2 regions of the Arthrobacter sp. AD-310 genome follow, and region 1 is predicted to be linked to the other one. Evidence: predicted binding sites of a transcription regulator. Region 1 holds the regulator's gene; the other holds the start of a gene.
What was found. Region 1 encodes HrcA, which represses chaperone genes, less so after heat shock. Its sites were predicted from a motif close to TTNGCACTCGNNNNNNNCGAGTGCNAA; they were not measured.
Positions count from the first base shown of each region.

Region 1 (7,665 bases):
CACGACGCCGGGCGGCAAGCTTCGCTGGCAGATACTCCGCGCCGGGAACGATGGAAACACCGAGCCGTTCCTCACGGGAGAGACGACGGCCTCCGCGGAACAGGGGCAGGCGGGTGTTTTCACTCTTGCCCTGAACCTTCCTGCAGGCAGCTACGAGCTCCGGGCCGCGCAGGCAGGGTCCGGAGGCGGCCCCGACCAGTACGAGGACACCCGGAGCTTTAAGGTCAGGTAGCGGCCCAGCGGCCGAGGATGTCGCTGGCGAGCACGACGGCGGCCGGTCCGGCCGTGGACGAGCGCAGGACGTGGTGCCCCAGCAGTGCGGTCACGGCGCCCTGGTCGCACAGCCTGGTCACCTCGCGGGGGCTGATGCCGCCTTCCGGGCCCACAATCAGCAGCACCTCCCGGTCCGCCGCTTCCCCGTCGCCGCCCGGGGAGCCCGTCCCGTTCCACGCCTCGAGGACCCAGGCCTCAAGGACTTTGCGCAGCGGGCGTACTGCGTCCTCGTGCAGGATTACCGCCAGGTCAGCGGTCTTGACCACGGCAGACAGGCCGGCGGTGTCGACGGCGGGCCGTACCTCCGGAATCCAGGCCCGCCTCGCCTGCTTGGCCGCGGCCGTTACTACTGACTGCCACTTGGCGTGGGCTTTGGCCGCCCGGTCGCCCTTCCACCGGACGATGGACCGTTCCGACTGCCACGGGACCACGGCATCGATTCCCAGTTCCGTGGCTGTCTCGATGGCCAGCTCGTCCCGGTCGCCCTTGGCAAGTGCCTGGACCAGCACCAGCCGGATGGCGGGCCTGTCTTCAACCGCAACGGACGTGCACTCAACCTCCAGCCGGGACGGCGTGGCGGACGTGACGCGGCCGGTGACCCGGGTGCCCGCGCCGTCCACCAGGTCAACGGCTTCACCGGGGGTGAGGCGTTTGACTGTCACGGCATGACGGGCTTCAGCACCGTCGAGGGCAAAATGCCCTCCAGGGGTTACGGCGTCGAGGGCTCCGGCCGGTGTGAAGAAGACGGGATTGCTCACCTTTACAGGTTCCCGAGGCGGTCCCGCCATTTGGCGAACATACCGCCGCTGGCGGCAAGCTTGCCCTCGGTGATCTGTTCACCCCGCAGCTTTGCCAGCTGCCGGAGCAGGTCTTCCTGGGTGGCGTCCAGCTTCGCCGGCGTCTCCACTTGGAGGTGAACCTTGAGGTCGCCGCGGCCATACCCGCGCAGGTGGGTGACGCCCAGGCCGCGGAGCGTGATGATTTCGCCGGACTGGGTTCCGGGCTTGACGTCGATCTCCTGGGTTCCGTCGAAGGTTTCCAGGCTGACGTCGGTGCCCAGGGCGGCCGCCGTCATGGGGATGTTCAGCGTGGCATGGAGGTCGTCGCCGTCGCGGACGTAGGTGGGGTCGTTGTTGACGCGGATTTCGACGTACAGGTCACCGGTGGGTCCGCCGGCGGGGCCCGCTTCGCCCTGGCCGGCGAGCTGGATGCGGGTGCCTGTGGCGACACCGGCCGGCACCTTGATGGTGAGGGACCGGCGGCTGCGGATGCGTCCCTGGCCGCTGCATTCGTTGCAGGGGTCCTTGATGACCGTGCCGAAGCCTTCGCAGGTGCCGCAGGGTGCAGCGGTCATAACCTGGCCCAGGATGGAGCGGACAGCCCGCTGGACCTGGCCGCTGCCGCCGCAGATGTCGCAGCGTTCCGGATGCGTGCCGGGGCGGCAGCATGAGCCCTCGCAGGTGGGGCAGGTCACTGCCGTGTCCACCTCGAGCTTCTTGTTGACGCCGAAGACGGCGTCGCGCAGTTCGATCCGGACGCTGATGAGGGCGTCCTGGCCACGGCGCACCCGGGAGGCCGGGCCCGTTGAACCGCCGGCGCCGAAGAACGTGTCGAAGATGTCCTGGAAGGCGAAACCCTGGCCGGCGTAGCTGCCGCCGCCGAACCCGTTGTCGGTACCGTTTTCATTGCCGGTGGTGTCGTACACCCGCCGCTTCTGCGGGTCCGAGAGCACCTCGTAGGCGTGGGTCACGGCCTTGAACCGGTCTGCTGCCTCTTCACCCGGGTTGACGTCCGGGTGCAGGGTGCGGGCCAGCTTGCGGTAGGCCTTTTTGATTTCTTCCCCGGTAGCCTCCGGTGAAACTCCAAGGACTTCGTAGTGGCTGCTCAAAGTTCGTATCTCTTCCTTGTTGTACTGCGTGCAGTGGGGTGCCCTGGTTGCGGCCGCGGGCGCCGTGGCGTCCGTGCGGGCCGGTCAGGGACCCAGGATCCGGGAAAGGTAGCGGGCAACGGCCCTGACGGCGGCCATGGTGGTGGGATAGTCCATGCGGGTTGGCCCCAGCACGCCGATTTTCGCCGCGCTGTCCGGGCCATAGCCGGTGGCCACCACGGAGGCTTCGGCGAGACCGTCGTAGGGGTTCTCCCGCCCGATGCTGACGGCGACGCCGCGGTGGTCCTGCGCCATTTCGCTGAGCAGGCGCAGCATCACCACCTGCTCCTCCAGTGCTTCCAGCACAGGCCCGATGCTGAGCGGGAAGTCCACGTTGGAACGGGCGAGGTTCGCTGTACCTGCCATCACCATGCGGTCCTCGCGGCTGCTGTGCGCCAGCAGTTCCAGGCCGTGGGCAAGTGCCTGCGCCGCCTGGCGCTGTGCCGGGCCTACGGCGGAGACGACGGCGGGAAGGGACTGGCTGAGCTGGCCCAGCGGGGTGCCGGCGAGCGACCCGAGGAACCGGGTCCGCAGCGAGGAGATGGCGTCGTCCCCGAGGTCCTGCCCGACGTCGATGACGCGCTGCTCCACCTTGCCGCTGTTGGCGATCAGCACCACAAGCACCTTACGCGGCGCCAGCAGGACAAACTCGATGTGGCGGACCAGGGCCCGGCTCAGGTGCGGGTACTGGACCACTGCCACCTGGTTGGTGAGCTGGGAGAGCAGCCGGACCGTGCGCTCAAGGACATCGTCGAGGTCGTCGGAGCCTTCGAGCAGGGACTGGATGGCACGGCGTTCGGCCTGCGACAGCGGCTTCACGGCGGAGATCTGGTCCACGAACAACCGGTAGCCCTTGTCGGTCGGGATCCGGCCCGCGCTCGTGTGGGGTGCGGTGATCAGGCCTTCGTCCTCGAGCGCAGCCATGTCGTTGCGGATTGTGGCACTGGAAACGCCCAGCTGGTGCCTCTCCACCAGCGCTTTGGAACCCACCGGTTCCCGGGAGTGGACGTAGTCCTCCACAATGGCCCGCAATACTTCCAGTTTGCGTGGCTCGCTCACACTCCACCTCCATCCAGGGTCAGGGCGGCCGCAGCGCCCGTACAACCATCAGAATCGAACCAACATGGTTAGCACTCGACATGCCTAAGTGCTAACAGTCTATTATGCCTCGCGCCGTTGTTAGCATTGGTACCGCTCCGGGCGACATTCCGGCGGCACTGATCTAGAACCAGGCGGAGTCGATCCATGGATTACCAGAACTGGGGGGCCCGGGACATGTCCGCTCCCGTCCGCACCCAATTGCCGGAAGTGCCCGTTGAACGCGGCATGGTGCTCGAGGATGTCCAGTCCGGGTGGGTCGGCGCTGTGACCCGGGTGGAAAAGTCCGGCGGCATGCACGTTGTGGCCCTGGAGGACCGGCGGGGAAAGTCCCGCACGTTCCGGCTGGGTTTCGGCTTCCTCCTGGAGGGCCGCGCCATCCGGCTGATGCCGCCGGCACCAAAGCAGGCAGCCGGAGCGACGGCTGGACGCACCGCGTCAGGGTCGGTACGCGTCGCGAACCAGCGCGCCCAGGTGGCGAAGGCGAGCCGGATCTGGGTCGAGGGCAAGCACGACGCCGAACTTGTGGAGAAAGTCTGGGGAGACGACCTGCGGGTCGAAGGCATCGTCGTCGAACCCCTGCACGGCATCGACGACCTCGCCGGCGCGGTGGCCGATTTCCGTCCCGGGCCTGGACGGCGGCTGGGCGTGCTTGTGGACCACCTGGTGCCGGATTCCAAGGAGTCCCGGATCGCCGATGCCGTCATGGCATCCCCCGGCGCCGCCGGCAACGTGCTCATCGTGGGCCACCCATATGTGGATGTGTGGCAGGCGATCCGCCCGGCCGTCCTTGGGATTGAGCAGTGGCCGGTGGTGCCGCGCGGCCAGGACTGGAAGACCGGAGTCCTCGCGGCGTTCGGCTGGCCGCACGCAACCAAGGAAGACATCGGCCTCGGCTGGCAGAAACTGCTGGGCGCGGTCCGCACCTACGCCGACCTCGAAGCCTCGCTGCTGGGCCGGGTCGAAGAAGTGATCGACTTCCTCACCGTCCCCTAACTTGAACGCCGACCGGAACGCCGAGCGGACCGGACCGCCGGAACGCTGTAACCCAGTATTCTTGGTACTGCAGGTCTCGGGGAACTGTCGCACGCGCAACAGGAAACCACCGGCATTCCGCACCATTTGCACTCTCGAAGGAACAGACTGTGGCAGAAAACGCACGTGATCACAGGGACAGCCAGGGCGGCGCAGGCCGTTCCGAATACCATGGCGTCCCGGCGAACGCGCTGCCTTTGACGGCAAACGAGGACCGGCAGTGGGCCACGTTGTCGCACTTCGGCGGAATCCTCGGCTGCGTCCCGGCCCTGCTCATTTTCCTGATCTTCCGCGACCGCGGTCCGTTCACGGCGCAGGAGTCCAAAGAGGCACTGAACTTCAGCCTGCCGCCCACCATTGCTGCGGTGGTAGCCAACATCCTGGTGTTCATTCCAGTGATCGGCAACATCTTCGCCGTGATCGCCACGCTGATCTGGATCGCCCTGACCTGCTTCTCCGTCTCCGCGGGCATCCACGTGAACAAGGGCCAGCCGCACCGGTACCCGTTCAACCTGCGCTGGATAAAGTAGTCCCCGCCGGCGTGGGCCTAGCAGGGCGTTATTCCGGCTAGTCCGGCAGGACCCTGCGGACCACAGCGTCAGCCAGCAGGCGGCCCTTCAGGGTGAGGACCAGCCTCCCTTGGAACGCCGCGGCGGGGTCCACGAGCCCGTCGGCGATGAGGCCTGCGATCTGGTGTCGCCCGCCGGGACCAAGCGCCGCAACCTCGAGCCCGCTGCGCAGCCGCGCTTCGAGCATCACCCGCTCGACACCCCGGGTTTCGTGGTCCAGGGTTTCCCGGCCCGCTGCGGGCGACACGCCCTGGGAAAGGCGCCCGGCGTAGGCGGTGGGGTGCTTGACGTTCCACCAGCGGACCCCGCCCACGTGCGAGTGTGCGCCCGGGCCTATCCCCCACCAGTCGTCGCCGCGCCAGTAGGCGAGGTTGTGGCGGCACTCCTGCCCGGGGGTGCGTGCCCAGTTGCTGACCTCGTACCAGCCGAGCCCGGCTTCGGTGATCAGCTGGTCGGCGAGTTCGTACTTGTCGGCGTGGTCGTCGTCGTCAATCCCCGGGACCTCGCCGCGGCGCATCTGCGCCGCCAGCTTGGTGCCTTCCTCGACTATCAGCGCGTAGGCGCTGATATGGTCCGGCTGGTAGGACAGCGCGGTCTCGAGGGAATGCCGCCAGTCCTCCAGGGATTCGCCAGGTGTGCCGTAGATCAGGTCCAGGCTCACCGCGAGTCCGGCCTCGCGCGCCCACTGCACCACTTGCGGCACCCGGGCGGGGCTGTGGGTCCGGTCCAAAACTTTCAGGACGTGCGGAACCGCCGACTGCATACCAAAAGAAACGCGTGTGAACCCGGCCGCCTTGAGGACGGCAAGGGACTCCGGCGTGACCGAGTCAGGGTTGGCTTCGGTGGTCACTTCCGCGCCGTCCTCGATCCCCCACTCGTCGACTGCCGCGCGCAGGATCACCGCGAGGTCCTCAGCGGGAAGCAACGTGGGGGTTCCGCCGCCGAAGAACACGGTGCTGAGCTTCCGGGCCTGCACCCCGGACCCGGCCAGCGCCCGGGCAGCGAACGAAACCTCGGACACGGCCGTCTGTGCGTAGGCGTCCTGCGAGGCACCTCCGCCCAGTTCGGTGGCCGTGTAGGTGTTGAAGTCGCAGTACCCGCAGCGCACCGCGCAGAAGGGGATGTGGACGTACAGCCCGAACGCCCGTGCCGCCGCACCGTCCGCTGCCTGCGGGGGCAGCAGACCGTCCGACGGGGCGGGGTCGCCGAGGGGAAGAACGCTAGGCATTGCTGCGGCCTTTGGTGCATACGGCCACTGTCATCACTACTTCTTTGCCTTGTCCTTGGACTCGTCGGTGGTCAGGGCGGCGATGAACGCTTCCTGGGGGACCTCCACACGGCCCACCATCTTCATGCGCTTCTTGCCTTCCTTCTGCTTTTCCAGCAGCTTGCGCTTACGGGAGATGTCGCCGCCGTAGCACTTGGCCAGCACGTCCTTGCGGATGGCGCGGATGCTTTCCCGGGCGATGATGCGGGAGCCGATGGCTGCCTGGATGGGCACCTCGAACTGCTGCCTCGGGATGAGCTCGCGGAGCTTGCTGGTCATCATCACGCCGTACGCGTACGCCTTGTCCTTGTGGGTGATGGCACTGAAGGCGTCCACCTGTTCGCCCTGGAGCAGGATGTCCACCTTGACCAGGTCGGCTACCTGTTCGCCGTCGGCCTTCCAGTCCAGCGAGGCGTAGCCGCGCGTCTTGGACTTGAGGATGTCGAAGAAGTCGAAGACGATTTCGGCCAACGGGATCCAGTAACGGAGCTCCACGCGGTCCTCGGAGAGGTAATCCATCCCCTTCATCTGGCCGCGGCGGCCCTGGCAGAGCTCCATGATGGCGCCAACGAACTCATTCGGGGCAAGGATGGTGGCCGACACCATCGGTTCCCGGACTTCCTTGATCTTTCCGGCCGGGAATTCGCTGGGGTTGGTGACGGTGAGGACGTTCTTGTCCTCCAGGGTGACCTCGTAGACCACGTTCGGCGCGGTGGAGATCAGGTCCAGGTTGAACTCCCGTTCCAGGCGTTCGCGGACGATTTCGAGGTGGAGCAGGCCCAGGAAACCGACGCGGAAGCCGAAGCCCAGTGCCGCCGACGTTTCGGGTTCGTAGATCAGCGCGGCGTCGTTGAGCTTGAGCTTGTCCAGCGCGTCACGCAGGACCGGGTAGTCGGTGCCGTCCAGCGGGTAGAGCCCGGAGAACACCATTGGCTTGGGGTCGGCGTAGCCGCTGAGGGATTCCGACGCCGGCTTGGCCAGGTTGGTGACAGTGTCACCAACCTTGGACTGGCGGACGTCCTTAACGCCGGTGATGAGGTAGCCCACCTCCCCGACGCCGAGGCCCTTCGATGGGGTGGGCTCGGGCGAGCTGACGCCGATTTCGAGGAGCTCGTGCGAGGCCTTGGTGGACATCATCTGGATGCGCTCACGCGGGTGCAGCATGCCGTCCACCACCCGGACGTACGTGACCACGCCGCGGTAGGTGTCGTAGACGGAGTCGAAAATCATGGCACGGGCGGGAGCGTCGGCGTTACCTACCGGCGCCGGAAGGTCCGTGACGATCTTGTCGAGCAGCGCTTCAACACCAACGCCGGTCTTGCCGGACACCAGGAGCACGTCCTCGGGGTCCCCGCCGATCAGGTTGGCCAGCTCCGCCGCGTACTTCTCCGGCTGCGCCGCCGGCAGGTCAATCTTGTTGAGCACCGGGATGATGGTGAGGTCGTTTTCCATCGCCAAATAGAGGTTGGCGAGCGTCTGCGCCTCAATGCCCTGGG
Region 1 covers NZ_BAAHNO010000034.1:40,274-47,938, forward strand. The annotation lists gene ACYQ1Z_RS18285 (GerMN domain-containing protein) at 1-232, shown strand, start outside; gene ACYQ1Z_RS18290 (16S rRNA (uracil(1498)-N(3))-methyltransferase) at 225-1,031, opposite strand; gene dnaJ (molecular chaperone DnaJ) at 1,034-2,161, opposite strand; gene hrcA (heat-inducible transcriptional repressor HrcA) at 2,246-3,259, opposite strand; gene ACYQ1Z_RS18305 (DUF3097 domain-containing protein) at 3,446-4,294, shown strand; gene ACYQ1Z_RS18310 (DUF4870 domain-containing protein) at 4,444-4,863, shown strand; gene hemW (radical SAM family heme chaperone HemW) at 4,901-6,130, opposite strand; gene lepA (translation elongation factor 4) at 6,167-7,665, opposite strand, start outside.

Region 2 (7,665 bases), on a different contig from region 1:
CCGTGGCCCCGAGCAGCGAGAACACCGGCACCATGACCAGCACCTGCGCCCGCGGCGCCGGCGCCTTCCCCAACTTTAGGAACCCGCCAGCCACGGCACCGCCCCCGGAACCAGCAGGAATCGCGGGCGCTCCCGGGACTGATTCTGATTCATCGGGTGACACGGACACGCTAGCGTGGCCAATCCCCCCGCCCGGATCCCCTCCACCAACCGCCGCGACCCCAATGCCGGAACTGCTGCTGTTGCCGGCACCGCTCCCGGTGCCGGTGCTGGTGTTTTCGGCGGGGATGAACCCCGCGCCGAGCAGCAGGTCCACGGCGATATCCGGGCGGAGCTGGGTCAGGGTGCGTGGTTCGTCCGGGCCCTGCATGCCCCTGGCGATCGCCGTGGTCCGGTTCCAGATCGCTGACGCCCGGTCCGCCGGAATATGCAACGACAGCCACGACATCCCGTCCCGGTCCCGGGTGCATTCCATCCGCCGCTCCGTCATCCCCTTGGCGTGCCGGGCCTCAATCGACTCCGGATGCAGCCGCTCCCGCCACGACCGCACCTTGCCCCGCAGCCGCGCCGGCGGCAACCCGCCCGCCAAACCCTCAGGGCCCGCACCCAGGACATCGGGGTTCAGGAAATGCGCCTCAAGGGCTGCCGTCGCGGCAGGGTCCAGGCCTGTGGTTTCGTCCACTAGGACCCTGGCGTTCTGCCACGACACTTCGCCGGCCTGCAACGCGTCCAGCGCCGCCGGCAACGACCCCGTCAACGCCTGCGATTCTCCGATCAGGGCACCGGCGGCACGCTCACCAATGGTCAGCACACACGCGACTTCGGCCACCGTAGCCATCTCCCGGCCCTTCACCCACTCCGGGCCGGACGCCGGGTCCTGCATCCCGGCCACAGCACCCACGTGGCCGTCCACCAGGCGCACCTTCACCGCCGCCGTGGCGGCCTCAAGACGTGCGATCACTGCCAGCCCGTCCAGGCATGCATCAGAAAACTCCCGCAACGGATCACCACAGGCCGAACGATCAGCAGAATCAGTGGCGGCCCCAGACCGGGTGTTACCAGCGACAACACCGGCAAGCTCGTCCACGAAACCAGCCACAGACGCAACACCAGCCGCAACCGAGGCCATGCCCTCCACGCCCCGGAACTCCCCGGCGATGACTGCTCCGCTTTCCATGAACCAAGCATGCCAAGAGGGTCCGACAATTCCTTGCCCGGTTCAGGAGGCCCGGCAAAAATAGCCGTCTTTCGACAAGCCCACCACCGGCCGGAAAAACAACAGACCCCCGGCACGCGGCCGGGGGTCTGTTGTTGCTGACAGCCTGATGAGCTAGTGGCTGTGGCCTGCGTGCTCGTCTTCCTCGGCGGCCTTCTCGACAACCAGGGTCTCAGTAGTGAGAACCAGGGCTGCGATGGAGGCTGCGTTGCGGAGGGCGGCGCGGGTGACCTTGACGGGGTCGATGACGCCCGCGGCGATCAGGTCCTCGTACTCGCCGGACTTGGCGTTGAAGCCGTGGTTCGCTTCGAGCTCGGCAACCTTGGCCACGATGACGTAGCCGTCGAAGCCGGCGTTCTGGGCGATCCAGCGCAGCGGCTGGGTCAACGCGCGGCGGACGATGCCGACGGCGGCAGCGGCGTCACCTTCGAGGGCCTGGACGGCCGGATCCTCATCCAGTGCCTTGAGGGCGTGGATCAGGGCCGAACCACCACCGGACACGATGCCTTCTTCGAGGGCGGCGCGGGTGGAGGAAACAGCGTCCTCGATGCGGTGCTTCTTTTCCTTCAGTTCAACCTCGGTGGCGGCGCCGACCTTGATGACACCGATGCCGCCGGCCAGCTTGGCCAGGCGCTCCTGGAGCTTCTCGCGGTCCCAGTCGGAGTCCGTGCGGGCCAGCTCCGCGCGGAGCTGGGCAACGCGTGCGGAGACGTCCTCGGCGGATCCGGCACCGTCCACGATGGTGGTGTTGTCCTTGGTGACCGTGATCCGGCGGGCGGTGCCGAGCACCTCGAGGCCGACGGTGTCCAGGCTCAGGCCCAGTTCCGGAGAGACAACCTGCGCACCCGTGAGGGTGGCGATGTCCTGAAGCATGGCCTTGCGGCGGTCGCCGAAGCCCGGAGCCTTGACGGCCACGACGTTCAGCGTGCCGCGGATGCGGTTGACGATCAGCGTGGACAGCGCCTCGCCGTCGACGTCCTCGGCAATGATGAACAGCGGCTTGGACGCCTGCAGCGCCTTCTCCAGCAGCGGCAGGAATTCCTGCAGCGAGGAGATCTTGCCCTGGTTGATCAGGATGAGGGCGTCCTCGAGGACAGCTTCCTGGCGGTCCGCATCCGTGATGAAGTACGGCGACAGGTAGCCCTTGTCGAACTGCATGCCCTCGGTGAGGACCAGTTCGGTCTGGGTGGTGGAGGACTCTTCGATGGTGATCACACCATCCTTGCCCACCTTGCCGAAGGCCTCGGCGAGCAGTTCGCCCACCTCGTCGCTCTGCGCGGAGATGGAGGCGACGCTGGCAACCTGGGTGCCCTCGACGGGACGGGCGTTTTCCAGCAGGCGGGCAGCGACGGCTTCAACCGAAACCTCGATGCCGCGCTTGATCTGGCCGGGGGCAGCGCCGGCGGCAACGTTGCGCAGGCCTTCCTTGACCAGCGCCTGGGCCAGGACCGTGGCGGTGGTGGTGCCGTCACCGGCAACATCGTTGGTCTTGGTGGCGACTTCCTTGGCCAGCTGGGCGCCAAGGTTCTCGTACGGGTCGTCCAGTTCCACCTCGCGGGCGATGGTGACGCCGTCGTTCGTGATGGTGGGCGCGCCCCACTTCTTGTCCAGGACAACGTTGCGGCCGCGCGGGCCGAGCGTCACCTTGACGGTGTTGGCGAGCTTATCGATGCCGGCCTCAAGCGACCGGCGGGCAGCGTCTTCAAACGCAAGCTGCTTTGCCATGGTTGTGTCCTTTCAAGACAGAACCCCGCGCCGCCGGCCAGCTCGGAGCATGGACGGCGGCACGGGGATCCGAAAAAGTTACTTGACGACGATCGCCAGGACGTCGCGGGCGGACAGCACGAGGTACTCGGTGCCGCCGGTCTTGACTTCGGTTCCACCGTACTTGGAGTAGATGACGACGTCGCCGACGGCTACGTCGACCGGTACGCGGTTGCCGTCTTCGAAGCGGCCGGGGCCAACTGCGACAACTTCGCCTTCCTGGGGCTTCTCCTGTGCGGAGTCCGGGATCACCAGGCCGGAAGCCGTGGTCTGCTCGGCTTCGAGCGGGCGGACAACAATACGATCCTCAAGAGGCTTAATAGAGACCGACACTCGGACCTCTCCTTTTCGTCAGCAAATTCGTGGACTGGAAAGCTGATTGCCGTGGCTGGCAACCGTCGTCGCGGTGCCGGCAGCAGCCTGGCTGGCAGCTCTTCATGTGTTAGCACCCTCCTAGGGAGAGTGCTAATGAAGACTCTATGTGCGGGTTAGCACTCGGTCAAGGCGAGTGCCAGCGTTTCGTCATTGGAGAACAACCGGCAGGTAGATTGGTGCGGTGCGTGCTGCGGTATACCTGATCCTTGCCAATCTCTTCTGGGCCGGCAATTTCGTGGTGGGCCACGCCGCCATGGCAACCATGTCACCCCTTCAATTGACCTTCTGGCGCTGGGTCCTGGCTGCCGTACCACTGCTCCTCCTGGCCCAGGCGATCGACCGGCCGGACTGGAATGCCGTGCTCCGCAGGTGGCCAACCCTGCTGCTGCTGAGTGCCCTGGGCATGAGCGGCTACACCCTGTTGCTCTACAGCGCGCTCCAGCACACGTCAGCGCTGAACGCATCCCTGGTGACGGCTGCCAACCCTGCCCTGATACTGGTGCTGGCCGTTGTGCTGCTCAAGGACCGGCCCCGGCCTGTGAGCTGGCTGGGCATCGGGATGGGGCTGGCCGGCGTGCTGCTGGTCCTGACCGGAGGGGACTTCCAGCGGCTGCTGACCTTCTCGGTCAACGCCGGCGAGCTGCTGATCCTGGCAGCAATCACCGTCTGGGGTTTCTACACGATCATTGCCCGGCGGCTCGCGCTGCCGGCCATTACTTCCACCGCCGTGCAGGTGGCCATGGCCGTCGTCGTCCTGGCCCCCGTCGCGGCCGCTGCCGGCGCCGGGCTGCCCTCCACCCCCGCTGAAGGCTGGTCGCTGGCGTTCATCGCCCTGTTCCCGTCGCTGGGCTCCTACCTGCTGTGGAACCTGGCACTGAAAAGGACCACCGCAGCGAACGCGGGGAACTACCTGAACCTGATCGCGGTCTTCACGGCCGTCATCACGGTGCTGCTGGGCCAGCCCATCACCGTGGCGCAGGTGGTGGGCGGAGTCCTGGTGATCTCAGGGGTGCTGCTGACCAGTGCGGGGCAGAAGCCTCAGCGGCCCAGGTCGTCGAAGTCGACGTCCTCGCCGCCGTCGGAGTCCCGCGTCCCCTGATTCCTGCCGCGGTACAACAGAACGGCCGCCGCAGCCGCCACCAGAAGGGATGCCACAAGGAATACGATGCTGCCGGCCCGGGCTCCCGTGTACAGGCCGCGGATGTCGCGGGCTTCCTGGGTGTCGTCGTCGATGCTGCTGCCGCCCACCGAGTAGACGGTGGCGTTGAACGTGTCCAGGAAGAAGATGATCACCAGCAGGGCCAGGCACACGACGGCAATCACGGACGCCGCGATGAGAGCGGGGCGGGCATACCTGGCAGGACCCCGGTCCGTGGGCTGGTCTTCTCCGGACTGCTGGGGGCCTGCGGTGTCTTCCATGGTTTCAACATTATCGGCATCCCCGCCGCACGCTCCTCCACTAGGCTGGAACCCATGCCCCAAGCTCCCCAGGACCAGATCGCACCGCTGCTCACCCCTGAAGGCTGGGAGCTGCTGGCATCCCTTGGGCCCTACCGGGAAGACTCATCCTTCGAGCTGAACTCCGCCCTCCGCAAGGCCGGCCACTCCCCCGAGCTGGTGTCCGCCGTCCTGACCCAGTCACGGTTGCGCACGAAGGCGGAGGCCAAGTTCGGTGAATTCGCCCGGCAGATGCTGTTCACGCAGGCCGGGCTGGAGCAGGCCACCCGGCTGAACGTTGCCGCCCGGCACGCGCAGCGGTTCGCCGCTGCCGGTGTGGCCGACGTCGCGGACCTGGGCTGCGGCCTCGGCGCCGACGCCCTGGCCCTGGCCTCGCTTGACCTGAACGTCACCGCGGTGGAAATGGATGAGACGACGGCGGCCTGCGCCACGGTCAACCTCATTCCGTTCCCGAACGCCAGGGTGGTCCACGCGGACGCCACGGCGGTTGACCTTGAGGGGATCGACGGCGTCTGGCTGGACCCCGCCCGCCGGGTCACGTCCACATCGGGTACCAAGCGCATCTGGGACCCGGAGGCGTTTTCGCCGCCGCTGTCCTTCGTGGAATCCCTCGCGGAATCAGGCAAGGCTGTGGGTGTGAAGATGGGGCCGGGCATGCCGCACGACTTGGTGCCCCAGGGCTGCGAGGCGCAGTGGGTGTCCGTGGCCGGCGACGTGACCGAGGTGGCGCTGTGGTTCAACGCCGTCCGCCGCCCCGGAGTGCGGCGTTCCGCCCTGGTGCTTGGCCCGTCCGGTGCAGCGGAACTGACCAGCGGTGAAGACTTTGGCGCCGGTCCGGCCGCCCCGCTGGGCCCCGTGGAGGGATACCTGTATGAACCGGACGGCGCGGTTATCCGCGCCGGCCTCGTGGCCGACGTCGCGCTGGAGCTTGGCGGGCATCTGGTGGATGAGCACATCGCGTACATCTGCGCGCCCACACTGATGGACACCCCGTTCGCCAAGGCCTACAGGGTGCGGGAGGTGATGCCCTACAACGTGAAGGCGCTCAAAGCGTGGGTGAAGCAGGAGGGCATCACCGTGCTGGACATCAAGAAGCGCGGCACCGCGGTTACCCCGGAAGAACTGCGGAAGCAGTTGTTGCCCACCGGGAAAAACGCAGGCAGGAACCCGGGACAGAAAGGTGCCGGGAAGACCGCCACCCTGGTCCTGACCCGCATCGGGGAGGACCGGGTGGCCGTCGTCGTGGACCCGGTGCCCGACAGCTCGGCGCCCGCGCAGTAGGCACTCCTATGCCGTTGGCACGGGCACGGGCAGCTACTGCGCCCGCATGAACTCCTCGGCAGCACGCACCTGATCCGCGCCGGGCCGGACACCCGTGTAAAGCACAAACTGCTCCAGGGCCTGGATGGTTGCCACCTCGGCGCCGGTGATGACCGGTTTCCCGGCTGCGCGCGCAGCCTGGATGAGCGGAGTTTCCGCCGGCAGGGCCACGACGTCAAAGACCAGCTTCGCCGCCTCGATGGTTTCGGCCGGGAAAGCCAGGGTTCCGGCCTCCGTCCCTCCCGCCATGCCAAGGGGCGTGACGTTGATGATCAGGTCCGCCGTGCCGCCGTCGAGCGCTTCCCGCCACTCGAAGCCGTACTGGTCCGCGAGCGCCCGCCCGGTGGCCTCATTCCGCGCGATCACGGTGACGTCCTTGAAACCGGCGTCCCGCAGCGCCGCCACGGTAGCCTTGGCCATGCCGCCGGCACCCTGGACCAGGACCGTGTAATCCGTGGGCACCTTATTGCTGGCGAGCAGCTGTTCAATGGCGGTGTAGTCAGTGTTGTAGGCCTTGAGGTGGCCGTCGGTGTTCACGATGGTGTTGACCGAGTCGATGGCTTTGGCGGAGGGGTCCATCTCGTCGATGAGGGCGATGACGTCCTCCTTGTACGGCATCGAGATGGCGCACCCGCGGATACCCAGCCCGCGGACCCCGGCGATGGCCTGCTCCAGGTTGGTGGGCGCGAACGCCTTGTAGATCCAGTTCAGCCCCAGCTGTTCGTAGAGGTGGTTGTGGAACCGGGTCCCGTTGTTGCTGGGGCGGGCCGACAGGGAGATGCAGAGGGTCATGTCTTTATTCAGAATGGGCACCCGACCATTAAACTCGGTCCCACCCGACTTGGTTGGCAGATTAAGGGCAGCCGGCCCCGGCAGGGATGTTTCCGACGGCGGCCGGCAGGTTCCCGGGGGCGGCCGCCTTGCCTGCCAGGACGGCGGCGAGGGCGTCGAACGCGGCCTCGCTGCGCCCGTACAGGGCCAGCCTGACCGGCGCCGGCGATCCTGCCAGGGCCCAGGGCGCGTCCAGGGCCACCTCAATGTCCCCGCCGGCGGGACGGCCGCCGTACCCGATGAGGTTGACCAGCGGCCCGGAACCGAGGGCAAGCCCGGCGCGTGCGGCCGCGGCCTCAAAACGTTCCTTGTCCCCCGGCGCGCCGCCCGACACCCGGACGGCGCCGGGCACCAGCGGTCCGGTGCACGGCCCTGACACAACAGTCACGGCCGCTGCCGAAACTCGTGCCGCGACCGGAGCGGCGGCCCCGGCTGGAATTCCTGCGGCGGCACGCCTGCCCTGCCAGGCCATCATCGTGGCCACCCGCCGGGCGGCTTCGTCCAGCCGTTCGGCCGGCAGGGTTCCGCCCTTGACGGCGGCGACAATCGCGGCGTGTGCCTGGGCGACGTCGGCCGGCATCAGCAGCAGGTCGGCGCCGGCGGCGAGGGCCATGACCGCAGCGGCTCCGCCGGGGTACTGCTTGGTCACTGCCCCCATGTTGAGGGCGTCCGTCACGGCCACGCCTTTGAATCCAAGTCCG
Region 2 covers NZ_BAAHNO010000009.1:64,757-72,421, forward strand. The annotation lists gene ACYQ1Z_RS06045 (HNH endonuclease signature motif containing protein) at 1-1,177, opposite strand, end outside; gene groL (chaperonin GroEL) at 1,331-2,941, opposite strand; gene groES (co-chaperone GroES) at 3,020-3,313, opposite strand; gene ACYQ1Z_RS06060 (DMT family transporter) at 3,537-4,454, shown strand; gene ACYQ1Z_RS06065 (hypothetical protein) at 4,394-4,774, opposite strand; gene ACYQ1Z_RS06070 (class I SAM-dependent methyltransferase) at 4,829-6,094, shown strand; gene ACYQ1Z_RS06075 (shikimate 5-dehydrogenase) at 6,128-6,946, opposite strand; gene ACYQ1Z_RS06080 (glycoside hydrolase family 3 N-terminal domain-containing protein) at 6,987-7,665, opposite strand, start outside.
Region 2: the regulator HrcA is predicted to act here: its motif matches at 3,469-3,495, upstream of groES (co-chaperone GroES).